Regions from separate parts of the Caballeronia sp. LZ008 genome, predicted to be linked through region 1. Evidence: riboswitches for the same ligand, from Rfam matches in the RefSeq annotation. Region 1 holds a riboswitch; the other holds the start of a gene.
What was found. Region 1 has a riboswitch for thiamine pyrophosphate ahead of thiC (phosphomethylpyrimidine synthase ThiC). Riboswitches for the same ligand answer to the same signal wherever they lie in the genome.
Positions count from the first base shown of each region.

Region 2: another riboswitch for thiamine pyrophosphate. It lies ahead of QCE49_RS11840 (FAD-dependent oxidoreductase); the one in region 1 lies ahead of thiC (phosphomethylpyrimidine synthase ThiC).

Region 1 is NZ_JARUXK010000001.1:931,509-939,284, forward strand. It holds gene QCE49_RS04370 (L-lactate permease) at 1-1,415, opposite strand, end outside; gene QCE49_RS04375 (hypothetical protein) at 1,673-1,801, opposite strand; gene QCE49_RS04380 (hypothetical protein) at 2,062-2,586, opposite strand; gene QCE49_RS04385 (glycine zipper 2TM domain-containing protein) at 2,792-2,971, opposite strand; gene QCE49_RS04390 (hypothetical protein) at 2,994-3,224, shown strand; gene thiC (phosphomethylpyrimidine synthase ThiC) at 3,212-5,143, opposite strand; TPP riboswitch at 5,273-5,413, opposite strand; gene QCE49_RS04400 (EamA family transporter) at 5,634-6,575, shown strand; gene QCE49_RS04405 (YadA family autotransporter adhesin) at 7,031-7,776, shown strand, end outside.
Region 2 is NZ_JARUXK010000001.1:2,542,917-2,550,692, reverse strand. It holds gene QCE49_RS11855 (glutamate synthase-related protein) at 1-1,747, shown strand, start outside; gene QCE49_RS11850 (glutamate synthase subunit beta) at 1,816-3,282, shown strand; gene QCE49_RS11845 (ABC transporter ATP-binding protein/permease) at 3,352-5,094, opposite strand; TPP riboswitch at 5,326-5,450, shown strand; gene QCE49_RS11840 (FAD-dependent oxidoreductase) at 5,638-6,780, shown strand; gene thiS (sulfur carrier protein ThiS) at 6,797-6,994, shown strand; gene QCE49_RS11830 (thiazole synthase) at 7,018-7,776, shown strand, end outside.

The DNA.
Region 1 (7,776 bases):
CCCGACGAATTGGTCGCCGCCATCAGCACCGGATTGAGGTTGAGCTGGTTCGCCGCGACGACCTGCAGATTGCCGAAGAGCGCGTTGCCCGACGTGTCGCTGCCGGAGAGGAACACCGCGACCCACCCGAGGAACGCGGACACGAGCGGGAAGAACGGCCCGACCGACGCCACGCCCAGACCGAGCGTGTAGTTCATGCCCGAGTAGTTCATCAGATACGCGAGGCCGACGATCGTCGCGACCGTCAGAATGGCGATGCGCGTCTGCACCCACGTATCGCCGATCGCCGCGACGTATTCGCGCGCGGGCAGCTTCACCATCAACGCGGTGATGATCGACGCGACCAGGATCGCCGTGCCCGTCGCGAGCGGCTGGAAATCCCAGATCGCGCCGTAAGGCTGCCTGTAGAGCGTGATGTAGACCGCCTTGTCGAGGCCCGGCCACGCGATTTTCACGTCGCCGATCATGAAGATCTTGAGCACCGTCCACACGATCACGACCACCGAGACCACGATCCACGGCACCCAGCCCTGGCCGCCCGGAATCGCCGAACGCGTCGCGCCGGCGCGCTCGACGTTCACCGCGAAGCGCTCGTCCGCGACCGGCTTCCACACGCGCAGGAACGCGATCGTCACGATCAGCGAGACGAGCGACGAAAGCACGTCGGTGAGCGCATAGCTGATGTAGTTCGACGTCACGAACTGCGTCAATGCGAACACGCCGCCCGAGACGAGCAGCACGGGCCAGATACGCATCATGTTGCGAAAGCCCGCGTAGATACCGATCACATAGAAGGGCAGAAAGAGCGCGAAGAACGGCAACTGGCGACCGACCATTTTGGCGAGCGCATCGGTGGGCAGGTGCGTCACTGCGCCGAGCACGGTGATCGGCACGCCGAGCGCGCCGAACGCGACCGGCGCCGTGTTGAAGATCAACGTGAAGGTCAGCGCTTCGAGCGTCGGGAAGCCGAGCAGGATCAAGAGCGAACTCGTGATTGCGATCGGCGTGCCGAAGCCCGAAATCCCTTCGAGCAGCGCGCCGAACGAGAAGCCGATCACGACGAGCACGATGCGCCGGTCGTTCGGCAGGTTATCGACCATCCACACGCGAAACGCTTCGAAGCGCCCCGAGCGTTGGGCGACGTTGTAGAGCAGGATCGCGGCGAAGACGATCCACATGACGGGCCACAGCGCGAACACGGCGCCGGCCGCGACCGAATCGAGCGCGAGCCCGACCGGAAAATGCCAGCCCGCGATGGCGATGACGAGCGCAAGGACTAGCCCCGCGAGCGACGCCTGCCACGCGGGACGGCGCGCCCAGCCGAGCAGCACGAGCACGAGGATGATCGGCAGCGCGGCGACGATGAAGGATGCGAACAGGGAATTGGCGATCGGGGTGAGTAGCTGGTGGAACATCGGGTCTCCTTCGTTCTGTCATGAACCGAAGCGGCGCCAACGCGAAGCCGCGATGCGCGTGGAGTTCGATGTCCGGTCGCCGGCTTAAGCAACCGCATAACGCGCACACTAAGAATAGGGCGCGAAGGGCATGCGTCAAGGCGTGAATGCCCGTCCATTCCGGCCACGGCGTGGCGCGCAGAGGTGAATGGACGTGAAGGGACGCGCCGCTTGCGGGCGCGTCATCGATGCGGATGGAGAAGCACGGACGAGCGCGATCAGCCCTCGGCGACGGCGCTCGGCGCGCTCTCGTCGCGACCGGCCGATGGCGTCTGGCGGAAGACCCACACGGTCAGAAGGCCGAGCGAGGCGAAAATCCACAGCAGGAAAAACACGAAGGCCATCATGTCCGATCCCCCGATACGGAAAAGTGCGCGGAACAACGGTTATCGCCGTTGCGACTCGATGCAGGGAAGCTATGTAGCCAAAACCGTGCCAATCATCTGGCGAATAGTGGCGAAGCCTTGTCGGATAAGGAAAGTGCGCCGGCGCACGATGAAGCGCGTCGTGCGCGCGAGCCCGTGTCGAAAGGAAAATGTTGCAGCAGTGTTACGCGGCAAGGCGACAAACGGCTTTTTGTCTCACCTGGCGTATCGCGGCGCGGCGATCAGTGTCCGCGGCCGCCGCCTCCGCCGCCATGCCAACTGCCGCCGCCGCCGTGCCAGCCGCCGCCCCCATGCCACCCGCCGCCGCCGTGCCATCCGCCACCGTGGTAGCCGCCGCGATAGCCATGTCCCCAGCAGCATCCGCTGCCGCCCCAGTAGCCGAAGCTGAACGAAACCGCCGGATAACCGTAGCCGTAGCCGTAGTACGCCGGATAGCCGTAGTACGGGTAAGCCGCATACGGCGGGTAATACGGATAGGGATACGTCCGGTAGTAGTCGGAGTACGACGAGCCGACGGCGTATTCGTACTGTGGCGGCAAGGTCGCGGATGACGTCGGCGTGGCCGCCGTGCCGGACGCGGGCAACGCAAATTCCCGCTGCGTGTAGGTCGCGCCGACGACAGGCGCGGGCGGATAAGCTGGATAAGCCGGATAACCGTAAGGGTAATAACATCCGCCGAGAAGAAGCCCGGCGGCGAGCGCTGCGGCGGCCGTCCTGGGTCCGGACATGCTGCGGGCGGAAATCATGGCACTGCTCCTTGCGTTACGGCTTGCGGGACGTGGGATCGAATGAAATTGGCCCCTTAAGAAGCAGCTTAGTCGAACGACAACCGGGAGGCGCGCCGCGTGATGTGAAAAAGCATTGCGGCGCGCCTTTATGTAACAGAAATGAAACAGCGGGTCGTTGATGGCGGCGAAACGCGTCCGTTGCGTCGTTCAGACGATGTTCGCGCTACTTCCCGACCTGATTGCCGATAATCCCGCCGACCGCCGCGCCGCCGAGCGTCGAAAGCGCGCTGCCGCCGATCACCGCGCCGCCCGCCGCACCGACGCCGGCGCCGATAGCCGTATCCCGTTGACGCGTGGTCATGTCGCCGCAAGCGGTCAGTCCTCCCAGAAACCCAACGATCATTGCAGCGGCGCCGATCTGTTTGATGATTTTCATGTCGACTCTCCAATTCGAAGATGAGATGAATCGGCTGCGGCTCGGCCGCATTTGCGCCGGTTCACGCACTCAACCAGCAGAAAAGATGCCCGAATCGTCGGATGAACCGCTCATTCAGGCCCGGCAAGGCTTTGCGCCCGGCGCACACATAAAAAACGGCCTGCCGCACGCGCTGTGCGACAGGCCGTTGTCAGCGAGTCAGAAGCTTCAGGTCGGCTGATAGATTTCCGAGCCCTTTTTCACGAACTCGATCGCCTTCGTCTCCATGCCCTTGGCGAGCGCCTCGCTTTCGCTGACACCTTGCTTCGCCGCGAAATCGCGCACGTCCTGCGTGATCTTCATCGAGCAGAAGTGCGGGCCGCACATCGAGCAGAAATGCGCGACCTTCGCGGAATCCTTCGGCAGCGTTTCGTCGTGGAATTCGCGCGCCTTGTCCGGATCGAGACCGAGATTGAACTGGTCTTCCCAGCGGAATTCGAAGCGTGCCTTCGACAGCGCGTTGTCCCGCACCTGCGCGCCCGGATGACCCTTCGCGAGATCGGCCGCGTGCGCCGCGAGCTTGTACGTGATGATGCCTTCCTTCACGTCGTCCTTGTTCGGCAGCCCCAGGTGTTCCTTGGGCGTGACGTAGCAGAGCATCGCGGTGCCGAACCAGCCGATCATCGCAGCGCCGATGCCCGACGTGATGTGGTCGTAACCCGGCGCGATGTCGGTCGTCAGCGGCCCGAGCGTGTAGAAGGGCGCTTCGTCGCACCATTCCAGTTGCAGGTCCATGTTTTCCTTGATGAGCTGCATCGGAACGTGGCCGGGGCCTTCGATCATCACCTGCACGTCGTGCTTCCACGCGATCTGCGTCAGTTCGCCGAGCGTCTTCAGTTCGCCGAGCTGGGCTTCGTCATTGGCGTCGTAGATCGAGCCGGGGCGCAGGCCGTCGCCGAGGGAGAACGAGACATCGTATTGCTTCATGATTTCGCAGATGTCTTCGAAGTGCTCGTAAATGAAGCTTTCCTTGTGATGCGCGAGGCACCACTTCGCCATGATCGAGCCGCCGCGCGACACGATGCCCGTCATGCGGTTCGCGGTCAGCGGCACGTATTGCAGGCGCACGCCGGCGTGAATCGTGAAGTAATCGACGCCTTGCTCCGCCTGCTCGATGAGCGTGTCGCGGAAGATTTCCCACGTCAGGTCTTCGGCCTTGCCGTTCACCTTTTCGAGCGCCTGATAGATTGGCACCGTGCCGATCGGCACCGGCGAATTGCGGATGATCCACTCGCGCGTTTCGTGGATGTGCTTGCCGGTCGACAGATCCATGACCGTGTCGCCGCCCCAGCGAATTGCCCACGTCATCTTGTCGACTTCCTCGCCGATCGACGACGTGACCGCCGAATTGCCGATGTTCGCGTTGATCTTCACGAGGAAGTTGCGGCCGATGATCATCGGCTCGCTTTCCGGGTGATTGATGTTCGCGGGGATGATCGCGCGGCCGCGCGCCACTTCCTCGCGCACGAATTCAGGCGTGATTTCCTTCGCCGCGTCCTTGCCGAACGCCGCCGCGCCGAAGGCTTGTCCGGCGTGCTGGCGGCCCATCATCTTCGCGAGCTTTTCGCCGTTGGGGCCGCTCGTGCGCAGGCTTTCGAGATACTCCGCGCGACGCTGGTTCTCGCGAATCGCGATGTACTCCATCTCCGGCGTGATGATGCCTTGCCGCGCGTAGTGCATCTGCGAGACGTTCTTGCCGGCGAGCGCGCGGCGCGGATGACGGTGCAAACCCGGAAAGCGCAGTTCGGCCGTTTTCGGATCGGCGGCGCGCTCGCGGCCGAACTCGCTCGACAGGCCGCTCAGTTCCTCGGTGTCGCCGCGCTTTTCGATCCACGCGCCGCGCAGCGCGGGCAGACCGCTGCGAATGTCGATCTGCGCGTCGGGATCGGTATACGGGCCCGACGTGTCGTACACGTAGACGGGCGGATTCTTCTCGCCGCCGAAGCCGTCGGGCGTGTCGGATTGCGTGATCTCGCGCATCGGCACGCGGATGTCGGGCGTCGAACCTTCGACATAGACCTTGCGCGAGTTCGGCAGCGGCGCGATGGCGGCGGCATCGACGACGGCGTTTTCCGAGAGGAACTTCGGGTTGGCATTCATGTGCTTGATCTCCTAAGGGACGTTTTTTTTCAGCACGAGCGATGTCGTAGCTCGTGGTGACTCAGGAGCTAAACAGGGAGGAACGAGATGGAAAGGTACGGGTTCGGTTGAAGTGGCGTGGACTGCGGCCTATGGAACCCGAACGCTTCCCTGCGCTGGCATTATCCAGATCAGGTTCAAAGGGTATTTCTCACCCACGCCACACGAAGCGCTTCGTCGATGAAACCGCACGAAACCGCGATGTGCAACGCAGGACCCCCGCGTTAGCAGCCGACACGTTACACCGCGGCGTGGCGTCTTGGCAACCATCCCGAAAATGAGCCGATGGATGCGAGCGCTTACTGCATAATGTCGGGCGCCGCGGATTTCCGGGTTTTCCCGAAGGTCGCGCGGTCCTTCCTCGCGCCATTCCCCTTTGCTTTACGCCATGTCGTTCTGTCTGGTTTTGCCCGTTTTTCTCCGGCGCGCAGCCGTCGCCGCGGAGTGATGCATGTCCGCACTGCCTCCGCCGCGCCTGCCGTTCAGCTTCCCTGACCGTTTTCCGTTTCGCGCGCCGCGCTCTTTCAAGGGGCAGGTCGCGCTTGCACTGACGGTCGTCTATCTCGTTTGGGGATCGACGTATCTCTGCATCCATCTCGCGCTCGAATCTTTTCCGCCGTTGATGCTCGGCGGGCTGCGCAATCTGTTCGCGGGCATCGGGCTATTCTTGATCGCGGTGCATCGCAAGTCGGTGTGGCCCAGCGCGCGGGAAGTGCGCAACGCGGCGATCGTCGGCACGTTGCTGGAAGGTCTGTCGAGCGGGATGATGGCTTACGGCATGCGGACCGTGGGGACCGGCACGGCCGCCGTGATGGTCGCGACGGTGCCGCTTTTCGCGACGATCTTCACCGCGCTCAGCGGACGCGGCGTCGCGAAAGGCGAGTGGTTCGCGGTGGCGCTGGGTCTGCTCGGGATCGTGCTGCTGAATCACGGCGATCCCTCGCCGAGTTCGACGGTCGGCACGCTGGCGATTCTGTGCGCCGCGATCTTCTGGGCGGGCGGCGCGCATCTGGCGACGCGCCTGCCGCAGCCTTCCGATCTGCTGATGTCGACGGCGCTGCAGATCGGTTTGGGCGGATTGATCGCGACGGCGATCGCGTTCGCATCGGGCGAGCGGTTGGCGAGCGTCGGTGTCGGCGCGGGGTTCTCGTTTTTGTATCTCGTCGTGATCGGTTCGATGGCCGCTTATGTCGCGTATAACTTTCTGATACGCAATACGAGCACGATCGTCGCGACGAGTTGTCTTTATGTGAATCCGGTGGTGGCGGTTGGTTTGGGCGCGCTGCTGCTCGGGGAAATCGTCACGCAGTGGACCGTGATTGCGACCGTTGTGATTCTGCTTTCCGTTGGGCTGTCGTTCTGGTTTGATCAGCGGCGGCGGGGGATGGCGTAACGGCGCACTTTCTTCGCACGATGTTTGGAAAAATGCACGACAAACCGGACTCGGCGAATTGAAATCTCGGCAATACCAGATACAAAAATTGCCGAAATCGAGCGCTCGTCCAGAGCGCATCGCACTGGTCAACATACCCATCTAGATGCGACAAAATACTCAGGCATGCTTAATTGCGGCCCTTATGTAACTATTACATAATTGCTCTCACGCAGTCGGGTTTGTCTCTTCTATATAGTTAGGATGACAGATAATTAACTGTGCAGTTTGTCTCCCATTTTTGTAAAGCGATGCACTAAAAGTCGGGCATTTTCGGCCCGGCGAAAGGAGGATCACAACATTGAGCTAACGCAGATTATGGCATTGAGAAAAGACCGCGTTCGGCGAACCTTGGCCGGGAGCCGAACGCGTCAAAACGTACAAACAACGACGTTCTTGTTGTGAGGAAATTATAAATGAAAGTTCAACAGATGCGATTCAAGCCCGTCATGCTGGCTGTCTTGACTACCATGGCAGTTCTAGCGAGCGCCAATGTGTCGGCAGGATCGGTTAACGGGTGGAATAACAGGGTCGGCCCGAATGTGTCCCGTGATGGCACGAACGTCGTCGGCGACAACAACACGGTGTCTCGTGATGGTACCAATATCGTTGGTGACAACAACGACGCTGCGGCGACCGGAACCATGATCGGCAACGGTCAGTCGAACCGCTTGGCAGACAGCGTACTGATCGGAAACGGCGCCAACGCGTATTCAACGGGTGACGAATATTCCAATGATGCACCGGCTGTCGCGATCGGTCTGAATAGCAGTGCGCGGCAGAACAGTATTGCAATAGGTCCGAATGCCACGACCACATACGCAGATGCGATTGCCATTGGCGCAAACACTCGCGCGAGTGCGAACGGGGTAGTGATAGGTATCGATGCCTACGGAGGGGGATGGGACGCCACCGCGATCGGTGCCCAAGCTCGTGCCGACAGTTATGGTCTTGCAGTCGGAGCGAGCGCGAAGGCGTCTGGCGCGAGCCTCGCCATCGGAGCGGGTACGCAAGCCCAAAACGACAGTATTGCCATCGGAAAGGGCACACGAGCATCCGGCCAATACAGCACAGCGTTGGGCAATAATGCGATCGCCGAAGATGGCTGGTTCCCGGTGGCATTTGGCAACAATGCCCATGCGAACGGCAACGGCGCGATTGC
Region 2 (7,776 bases), 1.6 Mb from region 1:
GACGGCGGAGTATCTGTCGTCGGCGGACCAGATCCAGATCAAGATGGCGCAGGGCGCGAAGCCGGGCGAAGGCGGTCAGCTGCCGGGCCACAAGGTGTCCGAATACATCGGCAAGCTGCGTTATTCGGTGCCGGGCGTCGGCCTCATTTCGCCGCCGCCCCACCACGACATCTATTCGATCGAAGACCTCGCGCAACTCATTCACGATCTGAAGAACGTGAATTCGTCGTCGAGCATTTCGGTGAAGCTGGTGTCGGAGGTCGGTGTCGGCACGGTGGCCGCGGGCGTTGCGAAGGCGAAGGCGGATCACGTCGTGATCGCGGGACATGACGGTGGCACGGGCGCATCGCCGCTGTCGTCGCTCAAGCACGCGGGCACGCCGTGGGAACTCGGCCTCGCCGAAACGCAGCAGACGCTGGTGCTGAACCGTCTGCGCGGGCGCATTCGCGTGCAGGCCGACGGTCAGATGAAAACCGGCCGCGACGTCGTGATCGGCGCGCTGCTCGGCGCGGACGAATTCGGCTTCGCGACGGCGCCGCTCGTCGTCGAAGGCTGCATCATGATGCGCAAGTGCCATCTGAACACGTGCCCGGTCGGCGTCGCGACGCAGGACCCGGTGCTGCGCGCGAAGTTCTCGGGCCAGCCGGAACACGTCGTCAACTTCTTCTTCTTCGTTGCGGAAGAAGTGCGCGAAATCATGGCGCAGTTCGGTATCCGCAAGTTCGACGACCTGATCGGCCGCGTCGATCTGCTCGACATGAAGAAGGGCATCGAGCACTGGAAGGCTAAGGGCCTCGACTTCTCGCGCATCTTCTATCAGGTGCCGGTGGGCGAAGACGTCGCGCGCAAGCACGTCGACGTGCAGGATCACGGTCTCGACAAGGCGCTCGATCACGTGCTGATCGAGAAGTCGAAGGCGGCGATCGAGAAGGGCGAGCATGTGTCGTTCATCCAGCCGGTGCGCAACGTGAATCGCACGGTCGGCGCGATGCTGTCCGGCCTCATCGCGAAGACGCACGGTCACGACGGCCTGCCCGACGACTCGATTCACATCCAGTTGAAGGGCACGGCGGGCCAGAGCTTTGGCGCGTTTCTCGCGAAGGGCGTGACGCTGGATCTCGTCGGCGACGGCAACGACTACGTCGGCAAGGGCCTGTCGGGCGGGCGCATCATCATTCGCCCGACCAACGACTTCCGCGGCAAGTCCGAGGAAAACATCATCTGCGGCAACACGGTGATGTACGGCGCGATCGAAGGCGAATCGTATTTCCGCGGCGTCGCGGGCGAGCGCTTCTGCGTGCGCAACTCGGGTGCGACGGCGGTCGTCGAAGGCACGGGCGATCACGGCTGCGAATACATGACGGGCGGCACGGTGGTCGTGCTCGGCGAGACGGGCCGCAACTTCGCGGCGGGCATGTCGGGCGGCATCGCGTTCGTGTACGACCCGGAAGGCGCGTTCGCTGGCAAGTGCAACAAGTCGATGGTCGCGCTCGATCCGGTGCTGCAGCAGGCCGAACAGGAGCGCACGGTGGATCGCACGCTGTGGCACGCCGGCAAGACCGACGAAGCGCTGGTCAAGGGGCTGATCGAGCGTCACTTCCAGTTCACCGGCTCGCCGCGCGCGAAGTCGCTGCTGGAAAACTGGGATTCGGCTCGCCGTCAGTTCGTCAAGGTGTTCCCGACCGAGTACCGTCGCGCGCTCACCGAAATGGGCGCGAAGAAGGGCAAGGAAGCGGTCGCGGCTTAAGCCTCGTTCAATCAGACAGACGCGCGCTCCGGGAGCGCGCGCGATCCTCACCAAATACAGAGAAAGAAATGGGCAAGGCAACCGGTTTTCTCGAGTTCGAACGCCGCCACGAGGCGTACGAAGCTCCGCTTACCCGCGTCAAGCATTACAAGGAATTCGTCGCCGCGCTGACCGATGAAGACGCGAAGGTTCAAGGCGCGCGCTGCATGGACTGCGGCATTCCGTTCTGCAACAACGGCTGCCCGGTCAACAACATCATTCCGGACTTCAACGATCTCGTGTTCCAGCAGGACTGGAAGAGCGCGATCAACGTGCTGCATTCGACCAACAACTTCCCGGAATTCACGGGCCGCATCTGCCCGGCGCCGTGCGAAGCGGCGTGCACATTGGGCATCAACGACGATCCGGTCGGCATCAAGTCGATCGAGCACGCGATCATCGACAAGGCTTTCGCCGAAGGCTGGGTCGTGCCGCAACCGCCGAAGCACAAGACGGGCAAGAAGGTCGCCGTCGTCGGTTCGGGGCCCGCGGGTCTCGCGGCCGCGCAGCAACTCGGACGCGCGGGCCATGAAGTCGTCGTGTTCGAGAAGAACGATCGCATCGGCGGTCTGCTGCGTTACGGCATCCCCGATTTCAAGCTGGAGAAGTGGCTGATCGATCGCCGCATGCGTCAGATGGAGGCGGAAGGCGTGTCGTTCCGCACGAACGTGTTCATCGGCAAGGATGCGCTGCCGGAATACATCGCGAATACGGCGAAGGAAACCATCACGCCCGACGAGCTGAAGGAACAGTTCGACGCGGTCGTGATCGCGGGCGGCTCGGAAACGCCGCGCGATCTGCCGGTGCCGGGGCGCGAGCTCGAAGGTATCTACTACGCGATGGAATTCCTGCCGCAGCAGAACAAGGTCAACGCGGGCGACAAGCTGCCGGATCAACTGCTCGCGAAGGGCAAGCATGTCGTCGTGATCGGCGGCGGCGATACGGGTTCGGATTGTGTGGGCACGTCGAATCGTCATGGCGCGAAGAGCGTGACGCAGTTCGAACTGCTCGCGCAGCCGCCCGAGGAAGAGAACAAGCCGCTCGTGTGGCCGTACTGGCCGATCAAGCTGCGTACGTCGTCGTCGCATGAAGAAGGTTGCGAGCGCGACTGGTCGGTTGCGACGAAGCGCTTCGAAGGCAAGAACGGCAAGGTCGAGAAGCTGATCGCCGTGCGCGTCGAGTGGAAGGGCGGCAAGATGCAGGAAGTGCCGGGTTCCGAGTTCGAGATGAAGGCCGATCTCGTGCTGCTCGCGATGGGCTTCACGCAGCCGGTGTCGCCGGTGCTGGATGCGTTCGGCGTCGAGAAGGATGCGCGCGGCAACGTGCGCGCCGCGACCGAAGGCGACAAGGCGTATTACACGTCGGTCGATAAAGTCTTCACCGCCGGCGATATGCGTCGCGGGCAGTCGCTGGTCGTCTGGGCGATTCGCGAAGGACGTCAGTGCGCACGATCGGTGGATGCGTATCTGATGGGATCGAGCGAGTTGCCGCGGTAAGCGTCGCTCGACGCTTCATGCAAAAAGGCCACGCGATTGCGTGGCCTTTTGCTTTTGAGCGCGGACGGGTCAAACCTCCGCCATCGCCCTCTCGATCTCGATCTTGTAATCATGGAACATCGCGACCGACTCGCGATGCGCCACGCTCACAATCGCCGCCTTCGGCAGCCGCTCGACCAGCATGTTGTAGATATGCAGCTCGTTCTCGGCGTCGAGCGCGCTCGTGGCTTCGTCGAGGAACACGAAGTCCGGCTTGTGCAACAGCACGCGCGCGGCAGCAAGCCGTTGCTGCTCGCCCGGCGACAGACTCCGCGCCCAATGCGCGCTTTCCTCCAGCCGATCCGCATACGCCTCGAGATTGCACAGACGCAGCGCGTCGCGCGACTCTTCATCACTGAACGTTCCGCCCGCCGACGGATACGAAAGCGCCGCGCGCAACGTGCCGATCGGCAGATAACTCATCTGCGGGACGAACATCATCTTCGCGTCGACGGGCGCGTCGATCGTGCCGTCGCCGAACGGCCAAAGACCCGCGAGCGCGCGCATCAACGTGCTCTTGCCCGAGCCCGATGGACCGACGACCAGCCAGCGCGAACCCGGCTCGATCGACACGTTCGCCACGCGCGAAAGCGGCGTGCCGTTGGGCAGCGCGAGCATGAGCCCGTTCGTCGTGAGCGACGGCGTGCTCGTGTAGTGCAGGTTGATGCCGCCGCGCTCCGTCGCCGGCGACGTTTCTTCGCGGATATGCGTCGAGCGCATCACGCGCTTGAATTCGCGCAGACGATTCACGGTCGCGCGCCATTCGACCAACGTCGAATAACTGTTGATGAACCACGAAAACGAATCGCTGACCGTGCCGAACGCCGATGAAATCTGCATCAGCACGCCGAACGAAAACGCGCCCGCGAAGTAGCGCGGCGCGGCGACCATGATCGGGAAAATGATCGCGATCTGCCCGTAGAACGACAGCACGAAGGTCATGCGCTTCGTGTACTTCATGATCATCCACCAGTTGTCGCGAATGCGCTGGAAGATGGTCTTTGCGTTCGCCGTTTCGGTCGCGATGCCGTCATAAAACGCAATCTGTTCGGCGTTCTCGCGCACGCGGATCAGGCCGAAACGGAAATCGGCCTCGACCTTCTGCTGCTGATAGTTGATCGACACGAGCGGATGCCCGACCTTCTGGATGATCAGCGAGCCGAGAATCGCGTAGAGCGCGGCGGCCCAGACCATATAGCCCGGAATCGTGATCGGCGTGCCGCCGAGCGAGAAGGTCAGCGCGCCCGCGATGGTCCAGAGAATCGTGATGAAAGTGACGAGCGTGACGAGCGTCGAAAGCAGATCGAGCGAGAGCGAAAGCGTGGTGGTGGCGAAGGATTGCAGGTCGTCGGAAATACGCTGGTCGGGGTTGTCGGCGAGGCGGTCGCGCTCGATGCGGTAGAACGCCTTGTCACCGAGCCATTGTTCCAGAAAGCGGTTGGTGAGCCATTGACGCCAGCGAAACGCGAGCATCTGCCGCAGATATCGACCGTACACCGCGAGCAGGATGTACGCGAACGCGAGGCCCGTGAAGATCAGCAGCAGATGCGGAAAGTCCTTGACGTTCTTGTTCTGCAGCGCGTTGTAGAAGTCGGCGTTCCAGCTGTTGAGCCGGACGTTGATCCACACAACGGTCATGTTGATCGCGATGATCGCGACGAGAAGGCCCCACGCGAAGCCGCGCTCCTCCGACACCCAGTAGGGCTTGATGAGGCTCCACGCCGAGACTTCGTCGGCCTTCTGCTGCGTGCTTTCGGTATGGGTGTTGGTCATGAGCTTCCTGCTGATGCGCCTCGTGGCGCCCGATTGTTACGTCCGCGGCCGGGCCGCGCGCGGCGTTTTCCGGCTCCGCAGATTGTTCCGGGGTTCGCTTAACGCTCACTTAATTTCGGGCGATCGTCCTGCGAACCATGTTCGCGGCATTGTGCCAGAGTGCCGCCGCGCACGATAAAAGGCGGGGAATCCCGGTTTGCAGCGCCTTTGCCTTTCATGTTTTAATGACCCTCGACGAAACAGGGGTGCTTCGCGTGCATCGGCGGCCGGAACGGTCGGCAGCGCGGCGAGGCTGAGAGAGACCCTTTGCACCCGATCCGGGTAATACCGGCGAGGGAAGTTTCCGGAGACCGCGCGAGCCTCGCGCCATTCCTCCAGTCTCTTCCAGTCCTTTCTTCGCGCCCGGCGCGCTTCATGCGCTGCCGAGCCGGTCTCTCCCGCTGATTTCGTCCTCGTGATGTGGCGCCGCGCCAGCACGATCGGGATCGCGTCTTTCGTCTCCATCGTGCAGCGCAGCGTTACGCGTATGGAGACATCGAATTGATGAACAGAATCGATCAGGGCGCCGCGCGCCGGCCGGATTTCGCCGTCGTCGGCGGCGGGCTCGTCGGACGGCTCGTCGCCTGGCAACTCGCGGGCGCGGGCCACGACGTCGCGCTTTACGAACGCGGCGACGCCGCCGGCACGCAGTCGGCCGCGTGGGTCGCCGCCGCCATGCTCGCGCCGCTCGCGGAAGCGGCGAGCGCGGAGCCGCTCGTCGTCGGGCTGGGGGCGGCATCGCTCGAACGCTGGCCTGAACTCATCGCGCAATTGCCCGAGCCGGTTTTCTTTCAGCGCAACGGCACGCTCGTCGTCTGGCACGGCGCGGATCGCGCCGAAGCGCCGCTCTTCGAACGCCGTCTCAAGGCCAATTCGCCCGCCGATCTGCTCGACGGCGGCTTCGTCAAGCTCGCGGGCGCGCAAGTCGCGCAAGCCGAACCGGCGCTCGGAACGCGCTTCGCGCAGGGCTGGCTGCTGCCGAACGAAGGCCAACTCGACAACCGTCAGGCGCTTGGCGCGCTCGCCGCCGGACTTGCCGCGCGCGGCGTGCGTACGCACTGGAACACCGCCGTCGATGCGATGCCCGACGCGCGCTGGATCATCGATTGCCGCGGCCTCGGCGGCAAGCCCGCGTGGCCCGCGCTGCGCGGCATTCGCGGCGAAGTCGCGCGCGTGCACGCGCCGGGCATCGGGCTGACGCGGCCGGTGCGGCTCTTGCATCCGCGCTATCCGCTCTACATCGCGCCGAAGGAGAACGATCTCTACGTGATCGGCGCGACGGAAGTCGAGGGCGAGGACATGTCGCCCGTGAGCGTACGTTCGGCGCTCGAGCTGCTGAGCGCCGCGTTCGCGGTGCATCCGGGTTTCGGCGAGGCGCGCATCCTCGAACTGAACTCGCATTGCCGGCCGACCTTGCCGGATCACCGGCCGGCGATCGTCTGGGACGGGGCGCGGACCTTGCGCGTGAACGGCTTGTACCGGCACGGCTTCATGATCGCGCCCGAAGTCGCGGATGCCGCGTGCCGTCTCGCCGACGCGCTCGCTTCCGGCGATATCGCCGATGCCGAGGCCTTCTCCGATTTCCGCAGCGCCGCGCGCTGGCCCGAACTGCTGCACGGCGAGTTCGCGGTTGCGCCAGCGCTCTAGTCATCAGGAAACAACCATGAACATCCACATCAATCAGCGCGTCTTCGATTTGCCCGACGCCACCACCGTCACCGACGCGCTCGCCGCGTTCGGCGCGAAACCGCCGTTCGCGGTCGCGCTGAACGGCCAGTTCGTCGCGCGCGGCGAACACGCCACGAAAACGCTCGTCGCCGGCGACAAGCTCGACGTCGTGTCGCCCGTCGCGGGCGGCTGAACTCCGAACCGAAGGATCGAACCATGACCATTTCCACCGCCGACGTCCTCACGCTCTACGGCGAGACGTTTCCGAGCCGCGTGCTGCTCGGCACGTCGCGTTATCCGTCGCTGCAATCGCTTTCCGACTCCATCGACGCCGCTCGGCCGGGCATGGTCACGGTCGCGCTGCGCCGTCAGTCGGAGACCGGGGAAGCCGGCTTCTTCGATGTGCTCAAGCGCCACGGCGTCGCGCTTTTGCCGAACACGGCGGGCTGCCAGAGCGTCGACGAGGTGCTCACGACCGCGCACATGGCGCGCGAGGTGTTCGAGACGCCGTGGATCAAACTGGAATTGATCGGCGACGACTACACGCTGCAGCCCGATCCGATCGGCCTCGTCGAAGCGGCGGCCAAGCTGATCCGCGATGGCTTCAAGGTGCTGCCTTACTGCACGGAAGATCTCGTCATCGGCCGGCGTCTGCTCGATGCCGGCTGCGAAGCGCTGATGCCGTGGGGCGCGCCCATCGGCACGGGCAAGGGCGTGACGAATCCATACGGGCTGCGCACCTTGCGCGAGCGTCTGCCGGATGTGCCGCTGATCGTCGATGCCGGTCTCGGCGTGCCGTCGCATGCGTGTCAGGTGATGGAATGGGGCTTCGATGGCGTGCTGCTCAACACGGCCGTCTCGCAGGCAACCTTCCCGCCGCAGATGGCGCGCGCGTTCGCGCTCGGCGTCGAAGCGGGGCGCACCGCGTTCCTCGCGGGCCCCATGGCCGAGCGCGACAGCGCGCAGGCGAGCACG